DNA from 3 places in the Enterobacter sp. QK-SA4 genome. Region 2 is predicted to be linked to each of the others. Evidence: predicted binding sites of a transcription regulator. Region 2 holds the regulator's gene; each other region holds the start of a gene.
The links. The regulator CRP, encoded in region 2, controls carbon source genes, mostly activating them, when cyclic AMP is high. The targets are predictions, from matches to a motif close to ATGTGANNNNNNTCACAT.
Positions count from the first base shown of each region.

Region 1: a site for CRP is predicted at 3,737-3,754, ahead of AC1VYI_RS17585 (ABC-F family ATPase). Genes of this name have one in related genera too.
Region 3: a site for CRP is predicted at 3,392-3,409, ahead of hpt (hypoxanthine phosphoribosyltransferase). Genes of this name have one in related genera too.

Region 1 covers NZ_JBXFXH010000007.1:3,302,992-3,309,082, forward strand. Annotated here, with positions in the region: gene AC1VYI_RS17580 (glycoside hydrolase family 31 protein) at 1-1,848, shown strand, start outside; gene AC1VYI_RS17585 (ABC-F family ATPase) at 2,036-3,631, opposite strand; gene ldtB (L,D-transpeptidase) at 3,854-4,774, shown strand; gene AC1VYI_RS17595 (GntR family transcriptional regulator) at 4,817-5,533, opposite strand; gene AC1VYI_RS17600 (PTS sugar transporter subunit IIC) at 5,549-6,091, opposite strand, start outside.
Region 2 covers NZ_JBXFXH010000007.1:390,575-396,665, reverse strand. Annotated here, with positions in the region: gene AC1VYI_RS03325 (ABC transporter ATP-binding protein) at 1-631, shown strand, start outside; gene AC1VYI_RS03320 (hydrolase) at 744-1,766, shown strand; gene AC1VYI_RS03315 (YheU family protein) at 1,763-1,981, shown strand; gene AC1VYI_RS03310 (phosphoribulokinase) at 2,012-2,881, shown strand; gene AC1VYI_RS03305 (OsmC family protein) at 2,948-3,352, opposite strand; gene crp (cAMP-activated global transcriptional regulator CRP) at 3,664-4,296, shown strand; gene AC1VYI_RS03295 (YccS/YhfK family putative transporter) at 4,354-6,091, shown strand, end outside.
Region 3 covers NZ_JBXFXH010000007.1:3,959,527-3,965,617, forward strand. Annotated here, with positions in the region: gene AC1VYI_RS20735 (PTS sugar transporter subunit IIA) at 1-97, opposite strand, end outside; gene AC1VYI_RS20740 (ABC transporter permease) at 202-972, opposite strand; gene AC1VYI_RS20745 (ABC transporter ATP-binding protein) at 969-1,895, opposite strand; gene can (carbonate dehydratase) at 2,003-2,665, shown strand; gene hpt (hypoxanthine phosphoribosyltransferase) at 2,727-3,263, opposite strand; gene AC1VYI_RS20760 (glucose/quinate/shikimate family membrane-bound PQQ-dependent dehydrogenase) at 3,472-5,862, shown strand; gene cueO (multicopper oxidase CueO) at 5,995-6,091, opposite strand, start outside.

The DNA of each region.
Region 1 (6,091 bases), 2.9 Mb from region 2:
GCCATGGGGTACAACGCGGCCAGCACCGACCCGCTCTACAAACATATTCCGTTCACTATCGCCCGCCGCGACGACGTCAGCTACGGCCTGTTCTACGACAACCTGAGCAGCTGCTGGCTGGATCTGGGTAACGAAATCGACAACTACCACACCGCCTATCGCCGCTGGCAGGCGGAAGCGGGCGATATCGATTACTACATCTTTACCGGCAAGCGCGTGCTGGACGTCACCAAAGCCTTCGTGCGCCTGACCGGGAAAACGCTGTTCGGACCGAAATGGAGCCTGGGCTACAGCGGCTCGACCATGCACTACACCGACGCGCCGGACGCCCAGAACCAGCTGATGAACTTCATCCGCCTGTGCGAAGAGCACGCCATTCCGTGCGACTCGTTCCAGCTCTCCTCCGGCTATACCTCCATCAACGGCAAGCGCTACGTCTTTAACTGGAACTATGACAAGGTGCCGCAGCCGAAGGTGATGAGCCAGGCGTTCCACGACGCGGGGCTAAAGCTGGCGGCAAACATCAAGCCGTGCCTGCTGCAGGACCATCCGCGCTATAACGAAGTGGCGGAGAGCGGCCTGTTCATTCGCGATTCAGAAACCGATGCACCGGAACGTTCCAGCTTCTGGGATGACGAAGGCTCGCACCTCGACTTTACCAACCCGCAGACGGTGCAGTGGTGGCAGAACGGCGTGACCACGCAGCTGCTGGAGATGGGCATCGACTCTACCTGGAACGACAACAACGAATATGAAGTGTGGGACGGGGAAGCGCGCTGCTTTGGCTTCGGCAAGGAGATCGCCATCAAGCACATTCGCCCGGTGATGCCGCTGCTGATGATGCGCGCCTCGCTGGAAGCGCAGCAGCGTTTCGCGCCGGAAAAACGTCCGTATCTCATCTCCCGCTCCGGCTGCGCCGGGATGCAGCGCTACGTCCAGACCTGGAGCGGCGACAACCGCACCAGCTGGGACACCCTGCGCTATAACATCCGCATGGGGCTGGGCATGAGCCTGTCCGGCCTGTTCAACGTCGGCCATGACGTCGGCGGTTTCTCCGGCGACAAACCGGACGCCGAGCTGTTCGTACGCTGGGTGCAGAACGGCGTGATGCACCCGCGCTTTACCATTCACTCGTGGAACGATGACCACACCGTGAACGAGCCGTGGATGTACCCGGGCGTCACGCCAGCCGTTCGCGGCGCGGTTGAGCTGCGCTACCGCCTGCTGCCGTACCTCTATACCCTGCTCTGGCAGGCGCATGCCGACGACGAGCCGATGCTGCGCCCGACCTTCCTCGACCACGAGCATGATGCGCAGACGTTTGAGGAGTGCGATGACTTCCTGCTGGGCCGCGACCTGCTGGTGGCCAGCGTCGTCGAAGCCGGGCAGCGCGAGCGCCGCGTCTGGCTGCCGGATAACGACACCGGCTGGTATGATTTTTACACCCACGCGTGGTATGCGGGCGGCCAGTCAATCGTCCTCGACGCGCCGCTGGAAAAACTGCCGCTGCTGGTTCGTGCGGGAGCCGGTCTGCCGCTGAGCGAGCGCATCACGCATGTGAATGCCGAAAAAGATACGGCACGCGAGCTGAAGCTGTTCCCGGTAAAAGGCGTCGGGACAACCTCCGGAATGCTGTTTGAAGACGACGGCGAAAGCTGGGGCTACCAGAACGGCAATGCGCTGTGGGTGGAGTGGGAAATGGTGTGCGACGGCGCAACCATCAACCTGAAGGTCAACGCGCGCGGGGATTATCGTCCGGCGTGGAAATCGCTTAAGGTGTCGCTGCCTGCAGGGGAAAAACGTACGCTGCTGGTGAACGGGGTTGAAGGGGGCGAGTGGGTGATCTAGTACGGCCTGATGCCCTCACCCTAACCCTCTCCCACAGGGAGAGGGAATAAAGGCACGCCCCCTTTCCCTAAGTATTTCGCGCTGCAGGAAGGCGGCAAACCTGTGAATCCCCGGGAGCTTACATAAGTAAGTGACCGGGGTGAACAGGTGAAGCCAACGCATCTGCAGCGTGAAAGACGACGGGAAATTAGCCGTCGATACCTTTACTGCGCAGGTAATCTTCATAGTTACCGGTGAAGTCCACCACGCGCTCTGGCGTAATTTCGATCACGCGGGTCGCCAGCGAGCTGACGAACTCACGGTCGTGAGAGACGAAGATCAGGGTCCCCTGATACATCTCCAGCGCCATGTTCAGGGATTCGATAGATTCCATGTCCAGGTGGTTAGTCGGTTCGTCCATCACCAGGATGTTTGGTTTTTCCATCATCAGCTTGCCGAACAGCATGCGGCCCTTCTCACCACCGGAGAGCACCTTAGCCGGCTTTTTGATGTCGTCCTGGCTGAACAGCAGACGACCCAGAATGCTGCGTACCGCCTGCTCGTCGTCGCCTTCCTGCTTCCACTGGCTCATCCAGTCAAAGACGGTCAGGTCATTTTCGAACTCGTATTCATGGTCCTGCGCGTAGTAGCCAATCTGCGCGTTTTCAGACCACTTCACGGTGCCGTTGTCCGGCTGCAGTTCGCCGACCAGGGTTTTCAGCATGGTGGATTTACCCACGCCGTTGGCACCGAGGATGGCAATCTTCTCGCCCACTTCCAGCAGCAGGTTGAAGTTTTTAAACAGCGGGCCTTCATCGAAGCCTTTGGTAAGGGCTTCCACTTCCAGCGCGTTACGGAACAGCTTCTTGTCCTGCTCGAAGCGGATGAACGGGTTCTGACGGCTGGAGGCTTTAACCTCTTCCAGCTTGATTTTATCAATCTGACGCGCGCGCGAGGTTGCCTGACGCGACTTAGAGGCGTTGGCGCTAAAGCGGCTGACGAAGGACTGCAGGTCAGCAATCTGCGCTTTCTTCTTGGCGTTATCCGCCAGCAGACGTTCACGCGCCTGGGTAGCCGCCGTCATGTACTCGTCGTAGTTGCCCGGGTAAACGCGCAGCTCGCCGTAGTCCAGATCCGCCATGTGCGTACAGACCATGTTCAGGAAGTGACGGTCGTGCGAAATGATGATCATGGTGCTGTCGCGATCGTTCAGCGTCTGCTCCAGCCAGCGGATGGTGTCGATGTCCAGGTTGTTCGTCGGTTCGTCGAGCAGCAGGATGTCCGGGTTAGAGAACAGCGCCTGTGCCAGCAGCACGCGCAGCTTCCAGCCTGGCGCCACTTCGCTCATCGGGCCGTAATGTTGTTCAACCGGAATGCCTACGCCCAGCAGCAGCTCGCCCGCGCGCGCTTCTGCAGAGTAACCGTCCATCTCACCGTACTGCGTTTCCAGATCGGCCACTTTATAGCCATCTTCTTCGCTCATTTCGGCCAGCGCGTAGATGCGATCGCGCTCCTGCTTCACTTCCCACAGTTCTCCATGCCCCATGATCACGGTGTCGAGCACGGTGAACTCTTCGAAGGCGAACTGATCCTGACGCAGCTTACCGATACGCTCGTTAGGGTCGAGCGATACGTTGCCGAGCGTCGGCTCCAGGTCACCGCCGAGGATCTTCATAAAGGTGGATTTTCCGCTACCGTTGGCACCAATCAGGCCGTAACGGTTGCCGCCGCCAAATTTGACGGAAATGTTTTCGAACAGCGGCTTACTGCCAAACTGCATAGTGACGTTGCTGGTAACTAACACGGGGAGATTCCTGCGAAAAGTGTGATAAACACGGCATTATGCCACAATTCCGAATTGAGATCCCGTGTTGCGGCAATCCACTAAACTTTAACAAAATCGAAAAAAATGTGATTTCGTACACATCTGAATTCCCAGTGAGCGGGAATGCACATATAATGCGCTCCCATCACAGATTCAGACTTATCAACTCATCGCCAGAATGGCTTAGATACCTCGCACAACATGAACATGAAATTAACAACGCTTTTAGCGGCGGCGTTAGCCGTAGTAGGTTTTTGTAAGACCGCGTCTGCGGTGACGTATCCCCTGCCAACAGACGGTAGCCGTCTGGTAGGCCAGAACCAGGTTGTGACGGTACCAGAAGGTAACTCTCAGCCGCTGGAGTATTTCGCTGCGCAGTACCAGCTGGGCCTGTCTAACATGCTGGAAGCGAACCCGGGCGTTGACCCGTATCTGCCGAAAGCGGGTACCGTGCTGAATATTCCTCAGCAGCTGATCCTGCCGGATACCGTTCATGAAGGTATCGTGATTAACAGCGCCGAAATGCGTCTGTATTACTACCCGAAAGGCACCAACACCGTTATCGTGCTGCCAATCGGTATCGGCCAGTTGGGTAAAGACACCCCAATGAACTGGACCACCAAAGTTGAGCGTAAGAAAGCGGGCCCAACCTGGACGCCGACTGCCAAAATGCACGCGGAATACATCGCTGCGGGCGAACCGCTGCCAGCCGTTGTACCGGCAGGCCCGGATAACCCAATGGGTCTGTACGCGCTGTACATTGGCCGCCTGTACGCTATCCACGGTACCAACGCCAACTTCGGTATCGGCCTGCGCGTAAGCCACGGCTGCGTGCGTCTGCGTAACGACGACATCAAGTTCCTGTTCGAAAACGTGCCGGTCGGTACGCGCGTGCAGTTCATCAACGAACCGGTGAAAGCGACCTCTGAGCCAGACGGCAGCCGCTACATCGAAGTGCACAACCCGCTGTCCACCAGCGAAGACCAGATCAACAACAACGAAATCGTCCCTGTTACGCTGAACAGCGCGGTGCAGGCGGTGACTTCTCAGCCAGACGTAGAAACGGCGATTGTTGACCAGGCCGTGCAGAACCGCTCCGGTATGCCGGTGCGTTTGAACTGATAGCGAAGCATTAAAAAAGCGGGCCTCGTTGCCCGCTTTTTTTTATCCATTATTCACGATCACTATCCCGCCGTGGTCGTACCGATAGTGGCAGTGGGCATACTCCAGCGGCGTGCCGTCCTCCAGATAAATCACCTGCTCCACCTCCAGCACCGGATCGGTTTCTTCGCAGACCAGATGCTCCCTGTCCAGCGCGTTGGGCTTAAGCGCCCGCACCACCCGATACGACCCCATAATTTTCAGCCCCAGCGTCTCCTGCACGTACTGAAACACCGAACCTTCAAGATGGTTTTTCGTCAGGCCCGGCACCAGATTCATCGGCATCACCGTGGAATCCAGCGACATCGGTTCGCCGTTCAGCAGGCGGAGTCGAATGAAGTCATAGATCGGCGCATCGGCGTTAATCATCAGCGACGCCTGCTCTTTCTCATTCGGAAAACGCAGCTCGAAATGCACCACTTGGCTGGTCACCTTGCCCAGATGTTCCCAGGTTTTGGTCGCACCAAAGTAGTCGCTGCCGGAGAGATCCCACTGCGAGAGCTGAAGGAAGTTTTTACGGATGAACGTGCCCTGCCCCTGGCGGGTATAGACCAGACCTTCGACGATCAGCTGGCGCATCGCCTGCTGAATGGTCATCCGGCTGGTGCTGAACTCCGCCGCCAGCGCAAACTGGTCCGGCAGCGGTTCATTGGCGGCGTACTGCTGGCTGATAATGCGTTTCTTAATTTCCCGCGCTATGGTGATGTACTTCGCCGCCATCGTCCTTCCTTTCAGTTAGTTTTCTATCCCGCTGTTTTTCAACGCCACTCTCTCGGCAATCTTGAGGAAAGGCAGGTAGAAGAATACACCAAATACGATGATTGCCAACTGCACCACCACCGCCCGCCAGTCCCCCGCCGTGGCAAGCCAGGCGCTGAGAATGGGCGGCGTGGTCCACGGGATCATCACCACGCAGCGCGACATTAACCCCAGCGTGGTACAGAGCCAGGCGAAGTAAATGCCGATGGCGGGCAGCAGCACGAACGGGATCATCAGCGGCAGGTTAAACACGATCGGCAGGCCAAAAATCACCGGCTCGTTGATGTTAAACAGGCCCGGCGCCAGCGACAGACGCGCCACCTGCTTCGCCGATTTTTGTCTGGAGAAGATAAAGATGGCAATCAGCAGCGAGATCGTGCTGCCCGTGCCGCCCACCATGCCAAACGTCGGCACGAAGATGTTGTTGATGATATGCGGGATGGGCTGGCCGTTGGCGAAGGCCAGCATGTTCTCGTTGGTGTTGATCAGCAGGAACGGCTCCAGCACCACGCTGTTAAC
Region 2 (6,091 bases):
TGAAAACACCGAGCGCTTCTCCGGCGGCGAAAAGGCCCGCCTGGTGCTGGCGCTGATCGTCTGGCAGCGCCCGAACCTGCTGCTGCTCGATGAACCGACCAACCACCTGGATCTCGACATGCGCCAGGCGCTGACCGAAGCGCTGATTGAGTTCGAAGGCGCGCTGGTGGTGGTTTCGCACGATCGTCACCTGATCCGCTCCACCACGGACGATCTCTATTTAGTGCACGGCGGCAAAGTTGAACCGTTCGACGGCGATCTGGAAGACTACCAGCAGTGGCTGACGGACGTGCAGAAGCAGGAAAACCAGCCGGAAGAGTCAGCGAAAGACAACGCCAACAGCGCGCAGGCGCGTAAAGACCAGAAGCGTCGTGAAGCGGAGCTTCGCACCCAGACGCAGCCGCTGCGTAAAGAGATTACCCGTCTCGAAAAAGAGATGGAAAAACTCAACGCCACGCTGGCTATCGTTGAAGAGAAGCTCGGCGATAGCGGCCTGTATGACCAGAGCCGCAAGGCTGAGCTGACCGACTGCCTGCAAACCCAGGCGAAGACCAAATCCAGTCTCGAAGAGTGCGAGATGGCGTGGCTCGACGCGCAGGAACAGCTGGAAGCGATGCTGCAGGCTGACTGACCTGTTTACCCCGTTTGAAGAACAGAATCCGTACCGGGTTCGGAAATCCAGCTTAAACGGGGTACAATTCGGAAAGTATCGTAAATTTCCGACAAGAATCAGCATCGCGCTTATGACCCAAATCATTCCATCAGACTTCGACATTGCGGCCGAAGACAGCACTGAGTTCGTGCCTATGCGCGGCGTGGCCAATCCCCATTTGCAGACCATGCTGCCGCGACTGATCCGCCGCAAGGTTCAGTTCACCCCGCACTGGCAACGGCTTGACCTGCCAGACGGTGACTTTCTGGATCTCGCCTGGAGCGAAGCGCCGGAACAGGCTCGCCATAAGCCGCGTCTGGTGGTTTTCCACGGTCTGGAAGGCAGCCTGCACAGCCCGTATGCGCATGGGCTAATTGAGGCGGCAAAAGCGCGCGGCTGGCTCGGCGTGGTGATGCATTTTCGCGGCTGCAGCGGCGAACCGAATCGTCAGAAACGCATTTATCACTCGGGTGAAACCGAAGACGGGACGTGGTTTTTACACTGGCTGCGGGAAAATTATGGCACCGAGCCAACGGCCGCCGTGGGCTACTCGCTGGGCGGCAACATGCTGGCCTGTCTGCTGGCCAAAGAGGGTGAAAGCGTCCCGCTGGATGCCGCCGTCATTGTCTCCGCGCCGTTTATGCTCGAGCAGTGCAGCTACCACATGGATAAGGGCTTTTCCCGCGTCTATCAGCGCTACCTGCTCAACCTTTTGAAGGCCAACGCGGCGCGTAAGCTGAAGGCCTACCCGGATACCCTGCCGGTCAGCCTGCGCCAGCTGAAAAAGGTGCGCCGCATTCGCGAATTCGACGACCTGATCACCGCGAAAATCCACGGCTTCGCCGATGCGATTGACTATTATCGTCAGTGCAGCGCCATGCCGCTGCTCAGCAAGATCACGCAGCCAACGTTGATTATTCATGCCAAAGATGACCCGTTTATGGATCATCACTCGATCCCCGCTCAGGAATTCCTGCCCGACAACGTTCACTATCAGTTGACCGAGCATGGCGGCCACGTCGGGTTTATCGGCGGCACGCTGCGCCGCCCGAAAATGTGGCTTGAGGCGCGTATTCCTGACTGGCTGACCCCTTATCTGGACGGTGCAAAATGATTATTCCCTGGCAGGATCTGGCTCCCGAAACGCTCGATAATCTGATTGAAAGCTTTGTATTACGCGAAGGCACCGATTATGGTGAACAGGAACGCTCGCTTGAGCAAAAGGTCAACGATGTTAAGCGCCAGCTGAAAAGCGGCGACGTGGTGCTGGTGTGGTCAGAACTGCATGAGACGGTCAATATCATGCCCCGCAACGCGTTTCACGGCTGATCTTCCACCCTTTTCAGTCAGGGAGTTGCTATGTCTGCCAGACATCCGGTTATTGCCGTTACGGGGTCGAGTGGTGCGGGAACCACCACCACCAGCCTCGCATTTCGCAAGATTTTCGCCCAGCTGAATCTCCGTGCGGCGGAGGTCGAAGGCGACAGCTTTCACCGCTACACGCGTCCGGAGATGGACATGGCCATTCGTAAGGCGCGCGATTCGGGTAAACACATCAGCTACTTCGGCCCGGAAGCCAATGACTTCGGCCTGCTGGAACAAACCTTTATAGAGTACGGCAAGAGCGGCAAAGGGCAGTCCCGCAAGTATCTGCACACCTATGATGAAGCCGTACCCTGGAATCAGGTGCCGGGCACCTTTACCCCCTGGCAGCCGCTGCCGGAACCCACCGACGTCCTGTTTTACGAAGGATTGCACGGCGGCGTGGTCACCCCTCAACACGACGTGGCGCGCCACGTGGATCTGCTGGTCGGCGTGGTTCCTATCGTAAACCTGGAGTGGATCCAGAAGCTGACGCGTGACATGAGCGAGCGTGGCCATTCTCGCGAAGCGGTGATGGACTCGGTGGTGCGCTCCATGGAGGATTACATTAACTTCCTGACGCCGCAGTTCTCCCGCACCCATATCAACTTCCAGCGCGTGCCGACGGTGGACACCTCCAACCCGTTCGCGGCCAAAAGCATCCCGTCGCTGGATGAGAGTTTTGTGGTGATCCATTTCCGCAATCTCGAAGGCATTGATTACCCGTGGCTGCTGGCAATGCTGCAGGGCTCGTTTATTTCGCACATGAATACGTTAGTGGTGCCGGGCGGGAAAATGGGGCTGGCGATGGAGCTCATCATGACGCCGCTGGTGGAGCGACTGATGGAAGGGAAGCAGATCGCGTGAGCATGTTCCCTCTCCCAGTGGGAGAGGGTTAGGGTGAGGGCATCAACACGCACGATGCCCCATCAATCACGCCTCGATCACTTCATACGAATGCGTGATTTTTACCGCTTTCTCCAGCATTAACGCCACAGAGCAGTACTTCTCCGCAGACAGGTCCACCGCACGTGAGACCGCCGCGTCTTTCAGTTCTTTACCGGTGACCACAAAGTGCAGGTTAATATGGGTGAACAGGCGTGGCGCCTCATCGCGACGCTCTGATGTGAGTTTAACCTCACAATCCGTCACGTCATGACGACCTTTTTGCAGAATCGACACCACGTCAATGGCGCTGCAACCCCCTGCCGCCATCAGCACCATTTCCATTGGGCTTGGCGCTTTATCGCCGGAGTTACCGTCCATCAAAATCTGGTGTCCTGACGCGGACTCGCCCAGGAACGTTAAACCTTCAACCCATTTCACGCGCGCTTGCATATTCATTAACTCCAACGTTGCATTTTTGGTGACAGATTACGCGTGCGTTACATTTCTCGCAATGGAAGGCGACCTGCATCATGCTGAAGCGAGACACCAGGAGACACGCGGCGAAAGCTATGCTAAAACACTCAGGATGCTACAGTAATACATTGACGTTACACGTGTATGCAGAGGACATCAAACTTTACTGGCTGCGAAACGTTACGGTAGCCGACTTCCCAGGGTATGGGTAAGAATTCGATTGCAACCCCAGAGTCCGGATGCATCTGATGACTCTGGTGACAGCTTATAACAGAGGATAACAGCGCATGGTGCTTGGCAAACCGCAAACAGACCCGACTCTCGAATGGTTCTTGTCTCATTGCCACATTCATAAGTACCCATCGAAGAGCACGCTGATTCACCAGGGTGAAAAAGCGGAAACGTTGTATTACATCGTTAAAGGCTCGGTGGCAGTGCTGATCAAAGATGAAGAAGGGAAAGAGATGATCCTTTCTTATCTGAACCAGGGCGATTTCATCGGTGAACTGGGCCTGTTTGAAGAGGGCCAGGAACGTAGCGCCTGGGTTCGTGCAAAGACAGCATGTGAAGTGGCTGAAATTTCTTACAAGAAGTTCCGTCAGCTGATTCAGGTTAACCCTGACATCCTGATGCGTCTTTCTTCCCAGATGGCGCGCCGTCTGCAGGTCACGTCAGAGAAAGTGGGTAACCTCGCCTTCCTGGACGTTACCGGCCGTATCGCACAAACCCTGTTGAACCTGGCGAAACAGCCAGACGCTATGACCCACCCGGACGGCATGCAAATTAAAATTACCCGTCAGGAAATTGGTCAGATCGTCGGTTGCTCCCGTGAAACAGTGGGCCGTATCCTGAAAATGCTGGAAGATCAAAACCTGATCTCCGCCCACGGTAAAACCATCGTGGTCTACGGAACGCGTTAATTCCGCTCAAACGGCGTGTCACCGCAGGGTGTCACGCCGTTTTTGTCTCTACTCCCCATGTGGCGCAGGCTGATCTATCACCCGGAAGTTAACTACGCACTGCGGCAAACGCTGGTGTTGTGTCTTCCTGTGGCCATAGGCCTGATCCTCGGACATCTTCAGCAAGGCCTGCTGTTTTCCCTCGTGCCCGCCTGCTGCAACATCGCCGGTCTGGACACGCCGCATAAGCGCTTTTTCAAACGCCTGATTATCGGTGGCTGCCTGTTTGCCGGCTGTAGCCTCGCCGTGCAGCTTCTGCTTGCCCGGGATATCCCGCTGCCGCTGATCCTGACCGTGCTGGCGATGACGCTCGGCGTCACGGCGGAAATCAGTTCGCTGCACGCCCGCCTGCTTCCCGCCTCGCTGATTGCGGCCATTTTCACGCTGAGCCTCGCCGGGAACATGCCGGTGTGGGAGCCGCTGCTGATCTACGCCCTGGGGACATTGTGGTACGGGCTGTTTAACTGGTTTTGGTTCTGGCTGTGGCGCGAACAGCCGCTGCGTGAATCCCTGAGCCTGCTCTATGTGCAGCTTGCGGATTACTGCGAAGCCAAATATACCCTGCTCACCCAGCATACCGACCCGGAAAAATCCTTACCGCCGCTGCTGACGCGCCAGCAGAAGGTGGTGGACCTGATAAGCCAGTGCTATCAGCAGCTGCATATGCTCGCCGCCAACAAGAACCACGAATACAAACGGCTGCTGCGCACCTTCCAGGTCGGGCTGGATCTGCAGGAGCACATCTCCGTAAGCCTTCATCACCCGCAGGAGGTGCAAAAGCTGGTCGAGCGCAGCCACGCCGAAGCGGTGATCCGCTGGAACGCACAAACCGTGTCCGCACGTCTGCGCGTGCTGGCCGATGATATTCTCTACCACCGCTACCCGACGCGCTTTAACATGGAAAAACAGCTGGGCGCGCTGGAGAAAATCGCCCGCCAGCATCCCGATAACCCGGTCGGCCAGTTTGCCGCCTGGCACTTCAGCCGCATCGCCCGCGTGTTGCGCACGCAGCGCCCGCTTTATCCCCGCGACCTGATGGCGGATAAGCAAAAACGGCTTCCGTTATTGCCCGCGCTCAAAAGCTATCTTTCTCTTAAATCGTCCGCCCTGCGCAACGCCGCCAGGATTAGCGTGATGCTCAGTACCGCCAGCCTGATGGGCATGGCGCTGCACCTGCCGAAACCGTACTGGATCTTAATGACCGTGCTGTTTGTCACCCAGAACGGCTACGGCGCCACGCGTGTGCGTATTCTGCACCGGGCTGGCGGAACGATGGCCGGGCTGATCATTGCGGGCGTGACGCTGCACTTCCACGTGCCGGAAGGCTATACCCTGGCAGGCATGCTGGCGATCACGCTGGTGAGCTACCTGATTATCCGAAAAAATTACGGCTGGGCGATGGTGGGCTTTACGGTGACGGCGGTATATACCCTGCAGCTGCTCACGCTCAATGGCGAACAGTTTATTGTCGCCAGGCTGATTGATACCCTGATCGGCTGCCTGATTGCCTTTGGCGGAATGGTCTGGCTGTGGCCGCAGTGGCAGAGCGGGCTGCTGAGGCAGAACGCCCACGACGCGCTGGAAGCCGACCAGCAGGCTATTCGCCTGATCCTGAGCGACGACCCGCAGCCCTCCCCGCTGGCCTATCAGCGGATGAAGGTCAACCAGGCGCACAACGCCCTGTTTAACTCGCTCAACCAGGCGATGCAGGAGCCGGGCTTTAACTCGCACTATCTGGCAGACATGAAGCTCTGGG
Region 3 (6,091 bases), 3.6 Mb from region 2:
CCGCCCGGCACTGCACCAGCGGGCCAAATCTGGCTTCAAGCTTATCCAGCATTTCCTGCGCCTGTTCATCGTGGCAGGTGATAACCCATCCCAGCATAACTCCCTCCTTAGCAGGCAAGTAGTTTAGCGGAGTGAAGGTTAGCTTACGGTGATAACTGTCAAAGAAAGTGCCCGGCAAACAGAACGTTGCCGGGCAAAAGATTAGCTGCGCAGCCCGCGTCCGCGCTGGATCAGCGACCAGCAGAGCAGGTAGAAGGCGATGATAAACACCACCAGCACCGCCACCGTGGTAAACAGCGGCACATCGGTGATACCGAGGAAGCCAAAGCGGAACCCGCTGATCATGTAGACAATCGGGTTCAGGTGCGACAGCGCCTGCCAGAACGGTGGCAGCAGCGTCAGGGAGTAGAACACCCCGCCGAGATAGGTCAGCGGCGTCAGCACGAAGGTCGGGATCAGGCTGATGTCGTCAAACGTTTTGGCGAACACGGCGTTCAGCAGACCGGCCAGCGAGAACAGGATCGCCGTCAGGAGCAGCGTGAGCGCGACAAACAGCCACGAGTGGACCTGGAACGGCACGAAGAACAGCGAAATCGCCGTGACCAGGATCCCCACGCACAGCCCGCGCGCCACGCCGCCGCCAACATAGCCCGCGATAATGACGTGCGTCGGCACCGGCGCGACCAGCAGCTCTTCAATATTGCGCTGGAACTTGGCGCTGAAGAATGACGACGCCACGTTGGCATAGGCGTTGGTGATCACCGCCATCATGATCAGGCCCGGCACGATAAACTGCATATAGGTAAAGCCGTGCATTTCACCAATCCGGGAACCAATCAGGTTACCGAAGATGATGAAATAGAGCGTCATCGTGATAACCGGCGGCACCAGGGTTTGCACCCAAATACGCATAAAGCGGTTGATCTCTTTCGCCCAGATACTTTTCAGCGCGACCCAGTAAAGATGCGTCATGCCTTGTCTCCTTGTTTGTCATGTACCAGAGAGACAAACAGCTCTTCCAGTCGGTTCGCTTTGTTACGCATACTTAAAACCTGAATCCCCTGCGCGCTCAGCTGTGAGAACACGCTGTTAATCCCCTGCTCGCGCAGCACTTCCACTTCCAGCGTCGAGGTATCCACCAGACGATAGTTGTAACCTTCAAGTTTTGGCAGCGCGCTTTTCGCCGCCAGATCGAGAATGAAGGTTTCCGATTTCAGCTTGGAGAGCAGATTCTTCATCGAGGTGTTCTCCACCAGCTCGCCGTGCTGAATGATGCCGATGTTGCGGCACAGCATTTCAGCCTCTTCCAGATAGTGGGTGGTCAGAATAATGGTGGTGCCTTTATCGTTGAGATCTTTCAGGAAGCCCCACATGGAGCGACGAAGTTCGATATCGACACCCGCAGTCGGCTCATCGAGGATCAGCAGTTTTGGCTCATGCATCAGCGCACGGGCGATCATCAGGCGGCGCTTCATCCCGCCGGACAACATGCGCGCGCGTTCGTTACGCTTTTCCCACAGATCGAGCTGCTTAAGGTATTTTTCGCTACGCTCGAGGGCCTCTTTACGCTCAACGCCGTAATAGCCCGCCTGGTTAACGACAATTTGCTGCACCGTCTCGAACGGGTTGAAGTTGAACTCCTGCGGTACCAGCCCCAGCTGGCGCTTGGCGTTCACCACATCTTTTTGCAGGTCGTACCCAAAGACGCTCACCCGGCCGGACGTTTTATTGACCAGCGAGCTGATAATCCCAATGGTGGTCGATTTCCCCGCCCCGTTCGGCCCCAGAAGCGCGTAAAAATCACCGGCCTCTACTTTCAGATCTATTCCGCGTAGCGCCTGAACGCCACCCGGATAGGTTTTTTTAAGCTGCTCAAGCTCCAGTGCAATTGCCATGAAATTAACTTACCTTCAGTTCTTACACACGTTGTGTGGTTTCATTAAAAGTCGGGTTACCCTATAGTAGCGCAACGCAATAACTCGGTTACAGGTCGCTAACCTCCATGAACAACATAGATACACTCATCAGCAACAATGCACTATGGTCAAAAATGCTGGTGGAGGAAGACCCCGGATTTTTTGGAAAACTCGCGCAGGCTCAGAACCCACGCTTTCTCTGGATTGGATGTTCCGACAGCCGCGTACCGGCGGAGCGCCTGACCGGCCTTGAACCCGGCGAACTGTTTGTTCACCGCAATGTCGCCAATCTCGTGATTCACACCGATCTCAACTGTCTTTCTGTTGTTCAGTATGCCGTGGACGTTCTGCAAGTCGAGCACATCATCATTTGCGGCCATTATGGCTGCGGCGGCGTGCAGGCGGCGGTTGAAAACACGGAACTGGGGCTCATTGATAACTGGCTACTGCACATCCGCGATATCTGGTTCAAACATAGCTCACTGCTGGGCGAAATGCCGCAGGAGCGTCGCATGGATACCCTTTGCGAACTCAACGTGATGGAGCAGGTATATAACCTGGGCCACTCAACGATCATGCAATCAGCGTGGAAACGCGGGCAGAAGGTTTCTATCCACGGCTGGGCGTACGGTATTCACGATGGCCTGCTGCGCAATCTGGAAGTGACCGCCACCAACCGCGAAACGCTGGAGCAGCGTTACCGTTCGGGGATTGCCAACCTTCAGCTTAAGCATGTGAACCATAAATAAAGCCGGGAATGTTCTCCCTCTCCCTGTGGGAGAGGGTCGGGGTGAGGACATCAGCCCTCGATTACTCGTCCAGCAGTACCACTTTCCCCACATACGGCAGATGACGATAGCGCTGCGCGTAGTCAATGCCGTAACCGACGACGAATTCGTCCGGAATCGAGAAGCCCACGAACTCTACCGGCACCTGCACTTCACGACGGTCAGGTTTATCCAGCAGGGTACAAATCGCCAGAGATTTTGGTTCACGCAGGCTCAGGATCTCGCGCACTTTTGACAGCGTGTTGCCGGAGTCGATGATGTCCTCAACGATCAACACATCTTTGCCACGAATATCTTCATCCAGATCTTTCAGGATTTTCACATCACGGGTAGTGGACATGCCGCTGCCGTAGCTGGAGGCGGTCATAAAATCGACCTCATGGGGCACATGCACCTCACGGCACAGGTCTGCCATGAACATGAAAGAGCCGCGCAACAGACCGACCAGCACCATTTCGCTGCCGCTGTCCTTGTAATGTTCGGTGATTTGACGACCCAGTTCGGCGATACGCGCTTTGATCTCGGCTTCCGGGATCATCACTTCAACAGTATGTTTCATATTACTAACCAAATGATTTTAGTGAAAATCTCTCAATACGGATGAGTTAATATCCAGCACTGATACGCAAGCCAGCCATTATATCAGCAAATGGATAAGCCTGGCGTATGAGTTATAAAAAGCAAATATTGTGATTCCGATCACACTTGTTAATACCTATAATTAGTTGCTAGCAAATTATTAACAAAAACTGACGAGTACACTTTCTATGGCTGAAACAAACTCTAAACAGCCGCGTCTACTGGTGACATTAACAGCCGCATTCGCAGCCTTCTGCGCGCTGTATCTGTTAATCGGTGGCGTCTGGCTGGTCGCTTTAGGCGGCTCCTGGTACTACCCGATTGCGGGTCTGGTTATGGTAGCCGTAACCGTCCTGCTGTTGCGTAGAAAACAATCTGCACTGTGGCTGTATGCCGCCCTCCTCCTTGCCACCATGATCTGGGGCGTCTGGGAAGTCGGTTTTGACTTCTGGGCACTGACGCCGCGCAGCGACATCCTGGTCTTCTTCGGTATCTGGCTGATCCTGCCGTTCGTCTGGCGTCGCCTGATTGTGCCTTCCAGCGGTGCGGTGGCGGGCCTGGTTGTTGCCCTGCTGATTACCGGCGGCATTCTGACCTGGGCCGGCTTTAATGACCCGCAGGAGATCAACGGTACGCTGAACGCGGAATCCACGCCTGCGGCAGCTATCTCCCAGGTCGCTGACGGCGACTGGCCAGCGTATGGTCGTAACCAGGAAGGTCAACGCTACTCTCCGCTGAAGCAGATCAACGCGGACAACGTTAAAAACCTGAAGGAAGCCTGGGTATTCCGTACCGGCGACCTGAAGATGCCGAACGATCCGGGCGAGCTGACCAACGAAGTGACGCCGATTAAAGTCGGCAACATGCTTTATCTGTGTACGGCGCACCAGCGTCTGTTCGCGCTTGACGCGGCCACCGGTAAAGAGAAATGGCACTTCGATCCGCAGCTGAATTCCAACCCGTCCTTCCAGCACGTCACCTGTCGCGGCGTCTCTTACCATGAAGCGCGCGCCGATAATGCCAGCCCGGAGGTCATTGCCGACTGTCCTCGCCGCATTATGCTGCCGGTGAACGATGGCCGTCTGTTCGCCATCAATGCCGAAACGGGCAAGCTGTGCGAAACCTTTGCCAACAAAGGTATCCTGAACCTGCAGACCAACATGCCGGACACCACGCCGGGTCTGTATGAGCCCACCTCGCCGCCAATCATCACCGATAAAACCATCGTGATTGCCGGTTCGGTAACGGATAACTTCTCCACGCGTGAAACCTCCGGTGTTATCCGTGGTTTCGACGTGAACACCGGTAAACTGCTGTGGGCCTTCGACCCGGGCGCGAAAGATCCCAACGCGATCCCTTCGGACGAGCACACCTTTACCTTTAACTCGCCAAACTCCTGGGCACCAGCGGCGTATGACGCGAAGCTGGACCTGGTCTACCTGCCAATGGGCGTGACCACGCCAGATATCTGGGGCGGTAACCGCACGCCAGAGCAGGAGCGTTATGCGAGCGCTATCGTGGCGCTGAACGCGACCACCGGCAAACTGGCATGGAGCTACCAGACCGTACACCACGATCTGTGGGATATGGACATGCCGTCCCAGCCGACGTTGGCGGACATTACCGTTAATGGCAAAACCGTTCCGGTGATTTACGCGCCGGCCAAGACGGGCAACATCTTCGTGCTGGATCGCAGCAACGGTAAGCTGGTTGTGCCTGCACCGGAAAAACCGGTTCCGCAGGGCGCGGCAAAAGGGGATTACGTCAGCAAAACCCAGCCGTTCTCTGACCTGAGCTTCCGTCCGAAGAAAGACCTCAGCGGGGCAGACATGTGGGGTGCCACCATGTTTGACCAGCTGGTGTGCCGCGTGATGTTCCACCAGCTGCGCTATGAAGGCATCTTCACGCCGCCGTCTGAGCAGGGCACGCTGGTCTTCCCGGGTAACCTGGGGATGTTCGAGTGGGGCGGGATCTCCGTTGACCCTAACCGTCAGGTAGCGATCGCCAACCCAATGGCGCTGCCGTTCGTTTCCCGTCTGATACCGCGCGGTCCGGGCAACCCAATGGAGCAGCCGAAAGACGCGAAAGGCAGCGGTACCGAAGCCGGCATTCAGCCGCAGTACGGCGTGCCGTTTGGCGTAACGCTGAACCCGTTCCTGTCTCCGTTTGGTCTGCCGTGTAAACAGCCTGCCTGGGGTTATATCTCCGGCCTGGATCTGAAAACCAACCAGATCGTGTGGAAAAAACGTATTGGTACGCCTCAGGACAGCATGCCGTTCCCGATGCCTGTTCCGGTGCCGTTCAATATGGGTATGCCAATGCTGGGTGGCCCAATTTCCACCGCCGGTAACGTGCTGTTCATCGCGGCAACCGCAGATAACTATCTGCGCGCGTACAACATGACCAACGGTGAAAAACTGTGGCAGGGCCGTCTGCCAGCGGGTGGACAGGCCACGCCGATGACCTATGAAGTGAATGGCAAGCAGTACGTTGTCATCTCTGCCGGCGGTCACGGTTCGTTTGGCACAAAAATGGGCGACTACATCGTCGCATATGCGTTGCCTGACGAAGGCAAATAAAAGCAAAACGGCAACTTCGGTTGCCGTTTTTGTGTTTGTTCCCTCTCCCTGTGGGTGAGGGTCAGGGTGAGGGCATCAGGCCGCACCTGCGAAATCCAGGCCGGGTAAGGTGAAGCCGCCACCCGGCTTTTTTTATACGGTAAAGCCGAGCATCATCCCCGTATCTTCATGCTCCAGCAGGTGGCAGTGCGCCATATAGGCAAACTCCTTCGGCGCCTCGTGGTCAAAC